2 regions of the Aeromonas sp. AE23HZ002T15 genome follow, and region 1 is predicted to be linked to the other one. Evidence: predicted binding sites of a transcription regulator. Region 1 holds the regulator's gene; the other holds the start of a gene.
What was found. Region 1 encodes NrdR, which represses ribonucleotide reductase genes. Its sites were predicted from a motif close to CACNNTATANNGTG; they were not measured.

Region 1 (2,391 bases):
TGACGACCCGCAGGGGCTGGCGCAGGGCCTCCTTGGGGTAGACCGCCTTGACCGAGGGAGGCAGCTCGTCCCAACGCACGTTGAGCGAAGCCCCGTCGGTCAGTACCGTCTCGGCGCTCGACAGTACGGCGTCGTGACGGGCCCGCAGGCGCTGCACGTCGGCGCGTGCTAAGGGGCCGGTGATCCACTGGCTCTCGCCGCTCGCCATGGCGGTGCGACCATCGAGACTCGCGCCGAGCTTTACCGTCACCAGGGGGAAAGCGGTGCGCATCCGCTTGAAGAAGCCGGGGTTGAGCGCCTCGGCCTCGGCGCTCAGCAGGCCGAAGTCCGCCTTGATACCCGCCTCGGAGAGCATGCGCAGACCGCGCCCGCCTACCTGGGGATTGGGATCCACCATGGCGGCGACCACCCGGGTCACCCCGGCCTTGATCAGCGCCTCGGCGCAGGGAGGGGTACGGCCGTGGTGGGAGCAGGGCTCCAGGGTCACGTAGGCGGTGGCACCGCGGGCCTCTTCACCGGCGGCGTGCAGGGCGTAGACCTCCGCATGGGGCTCACCGGCACGCTGGTGCCAGCCCTCCCCCACCACCACGCCGGCCTTCACCAGCACGGCGCCGACACAGGGGTTCGGGGCCGTGGTGTAGCGACCGCGGCGGGCCAGCTCGAGGGCCCGGTTCATCCATCGATAATCGTCTTGACTAAACATCTGGGCTCCCGTTCAACGCGAGAAAATAGGGGTTCTAACGCAATTCGTGAGTGGCTGGCTTATTTCTCCAGCTTGGCGATCCCTTCACCGCTTCTTGTCACAAACAAGGCGGATGTCCTCAAGTCCTGAGGTAGAGAGGGGCGAAGCGGATATTGCCTTGCTCGCCCTCGTTACTTCTCCAGCTTGGCGATCTCTTCACCGAACTCGCGGATGTCCTCAAAGCTGCGATAGACGGAGGCGAAACGGATATAGGCCACCTTGTCGAGGCTCTTGAGCTCATCCATCACCAGGTTGCCGAGCAGCTGGGAGGCCACCTCCCGCTCGCCAGTGGCGCGCAGGCGAGACTTGATGTGATTCACCCCCTTCTCGATGGCTTCCATGCTCACCGGCCGCTTCTCCAGCGCCCGCAAGATGCCGCCACGCAGCTTCTCTTCGTTGAAGGGCTCGCGGGAGCCGTTGGACTTGATGATGCGCGGCATCACCAGCTCGGCCATCTCGAAGGTGGTGAAACGCTCGTGACAGAGCAGGCACTCGCGGCGGCGACGCACCTGATGGCCTTCCGCCACCAGCCGGGAATCGATCACCTTGGTATCAACGGCACTACAGAACGGGCAATGCATCGGACCTCCGGCGCAAACTCATGACATCTAAGGGGTCACCTGCCACCAGGGGCAGGAGCTTGGTCAGCCAGTGTAACACGGCCACCCAAAACCGGTAAAAGCCCAGAAAAAACAATGCTACCCGTGGGTAGCATTGAGGCTGTGACGAGAACGACCGCCATCAGTCGTCATAGGGCAAGGCATCGGGATCGCAATCCACGTAATCGGGCGCAGGATCCTGCTCGAACTGCACCGCCTCTATGTGAGTCGCCCCCAGCATCAGCGCCTTGCCAACCCTGTGCATGCCATCCATGACCCGGCCCTCGCTGTCCAAGATGATGGGATAGGCGAGATCGGCGGCCAGCATCAGCTGGCAGTGCTCCACTATGCTGCGCACCGTGGGTGTCACGCTGCCATGGCCGTACCAGTGTTCCTTGTCGAGCTCCGCTATCTGACCAAGCGGCACGACGCGCACCGGCAGCCCGCGGCCGAGCCTTATCAACCTGCGTACGTCCCAGGCCAGCAGGCCCTCCGGGCTTGGGCGAAAGTGATACTGGGCGCGGATGGACGAGACAAGGTCGTCATCGTTGGGGGCAGTCTGGCTAGGCATGGCGCTTCCTCTCCTCTTGACTGGCTGAGACTGAGCACAGCGCCCAGGCGGCGCCGCCCTGTAAACAACAATGCCACCCGAGAGTGGCATTGTCTCATACCAGAATGTCTGGCTTATCAGGCATAAACCGGCAGACGACGGCAGATATCCAGCACTTTCTCACGCACGGTGGCCAGCACTTCGTCGTTGTCGTGGTTGTCCAGCACGTCGCAGATCCAGCCAGCCAGCTGCTTGCTCTCGACTTCCTTGAAGCCGCGGCGAGTGATGGCCGGGGTACCCAGACGCACACCTGAGGTGACGAAGGGGGAACGCGGATCGTTCGGCACCGAGTTCTTGTTGACTGTGATGTTGGCCTTGCCCAGCGCCGCATCGGCCTCTTTACCGGTCAGCTCGCGGCCGATCAGATCCACCAGCATGAGGTGGTTGTCGGTGCCGCCGGAGACGATCTTGTAACCGCGAGCCAGGAACACCTCGACCAT
Region 2 (2,391 bases), 1.2 Mb from region 1:
TCGTACTTGACGTAGAGCTCCTCGAACTTGTCCTGATCCGCGAAGAAGGCGTCATACAGGCCAGGGGCGTCGGAGGGGGAGAACAATGTGATGTCGCCGCCCTTGATGAGGCGCTGGTACATCAGCTTGTTGATCTGCACCCCGTAGTCCATGTGACGGACCCGGTTCTCTTCCACGCCGCGGTTGTTTTTCAGGACCAGCAGGCTCTCCACTTCTGTGTGCCACAGGGGGTAGAACAGGGTGGCCGCGCCGCCGCGCACGCCGCCCTGGGAGCAGCACTTCACGGCAGTCTGGAAGTACTTGTAGAAGGGGATGCAACCGGTGTGGAAGGCTTCGCCGCCACGGATGGGGCTGCCCAGACCACGGATGCGACCGGCGTTGATGCCGATGCCGGCGCGCTGGGAGACGTAGCGCACGATGGCGCTGGCGGTGGCATTGATGGAATCCAGGCTGTCATCGCACTCGATCAGCACGCAGGAGCTGAACTGACGGGTCGGGGTGCGCACACCGCTCATGATGGGGGTGGGCAGGGAGATCTTGAAGGTCGAGACCGCATCGTAGAAGCGCTTGATGTAGTCCAGACGGGTATCTTTCGGGTACTTGGAGAACAGGCAGGCCGCCACCAGGATGTAGAGGAACTGCGGGCTCTCGTAAATTTCGCCGGTGACGCGGTTTTGGACCAGGTACTTGCCTTCCAGCTGCTTGACCGCGGCGTAGGAGAAGTCCATGTCGCGCCAGTGATCCAGGTGCGCGTTGAGCTCCTCGAATTCGGCCTGGGTGTAGTCGGTCAGCAGGTGCTTGTCGTATTTGCCCATGTCCACCAGCTTGGCGACGTGCTGGTAGAGGTGGGGTGGCTCGAACTGGCCGTAGGCCTTCTTGCGCAGGTGGAAGATGGCCAGACGGGCGGCCATGTACTGGTAGTCCGGGCTCTGTTCGGAGATCAGATCGGCGGCAGCCTTGATGATGGTCTCGTGGATGTCGGCGGTACGGATACCGTCATAGAACTGGATGTGGGACTTGAGCTCTACCTGGGAGACCGACACGTTGTCGAGCTTCTCGGCAGCCCAGTCGAGCACGCGGTGAATCTTATCCAGATCGATGGGTTCTTTGTGTCCGTTACGCTTCGTCACAAACAAGTTCATTGGCTGATGACCCTTATGAGTTGATGCCTGCCGGCATCGGTTGATTCCCGAAAAACCATCGCGCCACGCACCCCACGGACCTGGCTTGGTAAAAAGTGGGGGCGTACTGCGCGATGAATCACAAGATATAGTGTTATTTTGAATTCGAACTACAAGATAGTGAGGTCGTCCCCGCATTGCAACGTGTGGATAACCCGATAGCTGTGGATAAATTGTGGGTGTTCGGGCCGGAGTTAGTGGGCGCTCACAGTGAGTGGGTTTTCATGCGTCCGATCCGTCAAATGCAAGTCCGATGATCGAAGATGGAAAATTAAAATAACTTTTTTTGCTTGCGAAAATCGGATGGTTTTACTAGCAAATAGGCACTGGTTATCCCTTGCGCAGCAAGGGTCAAAAGCTGTCCGCTGCCGCCCGTCGCCCTCGCTCGGAGCATGAAAAAGGAGCCGATATCGGCTCCCTCTGCTTGGCTGTTGGATGGCAGCATGACGCACTTTCTGAACGCCCGCTGGCAGCATAAGGTGCCTGCCACATCCATCAACGGATCCCATGCCCGGGCCCGTTCAGCTCAGCTCGTAGCGCAGCCAGTGGTGCAGGGCCTGCACGGTGTCGAAGTGCAGATCCGCCCCCCAGTCGGCGGGATCCTCGTCGTCGTGCAGATAGCCCCAGCCCGCCACCGCGGTGCGCATGCCCGCATTGCGACCCGCTTCTATGTCGCGCACATGATCCCCCACATAGAGGCAGTGAGCGGCGTCCACCCCGAGCTGCTCGCAGGCGTAATACATGGGGGCGGGGTCGGGCTTGCGCACCGGCAATGTGTCGGCGCTGACGGTGACGCCGCAGCCCGCCAGGGCCGGCAGGGCCGCCAGCAGCGGCTCGGTGAGAAAGCCCGGCTTGTTGGTGACGATACCCCAGGGCAGCTCTTTCTCCTCCAGCCACTCGATCAGCGCCAGCATGCCGTCGTAGGGGCGGGTGCCGACACAGAGGTTCGCCGCATAGTAGTCGAGCAGGGCGGTGCGAAGGCGCGTGGCACCGAGTTCCTCGAGCAGCTCGTCCCCAAGACCTGCCTTCAGCAGCCCCAGCGCCCCGTGGGAGGTGGTCTGGCGGATCACCTCGTCGGAGAGCGGCGCGAAGCCTTCGTTTATCAGCACGTGGTTGACGGCGGCGCCGAGATCCGGGGCCGTGTCGAGCAGGGTGCCGTCCAGGTCGAACAGCACGCAGCGCAGGGGGGCCTTGCTGGCGGCGCTCATCA

Region 2: a site for NrdR is predicted at 1,262-1,275, ahead of nrdA (class 1a ribonucleoside-diphosphate reductase subunit alpha). Genes of this name have one in related genera too.

What each region holds. Positions count from the first base shown of each region.
Region 1 covers NZ_CM201342.1:1,473,039-1,475,429, forward strand. The annotation lists gene ribD (bifunctional diaminohydroxyphosphoribosylaminopyrimidine deaminase/5-amino-6-(5-phosphoribosylamino)uracil reductase RibD) at 1-703, opposite strand, end outside; gene nrdR (transcriptional regulator NrdR) at 874-1,323, opposite strand; gene ACT5M9_RS06720 (ParB N-terminal domain-containing protein) at 1,484-1,912, opposite strand; gene glyA (serine hydroxymethyltransferase) at 2,029-2,391, opposite strand, start outside.
Region 2 covers NZ_CM201342.1:279,117-281,507, reverse strand. The annotation lists gene nrdA (class 1a ribonucleoside-diphosphate reductase subunit alpha) at 1-1,142, opposite strand, end outside; gene ACT5M9_RS01235 (HAD family hydrolase) at 1,703-2,389, opposite strand; gene ubiG (bifunctional 2-polyprenyl-6-hydroxyphenol methylase/3-demethylubiquinol 3-O-methyltransferase UbiG) at 2,389-2,391, opposite strand, start outside.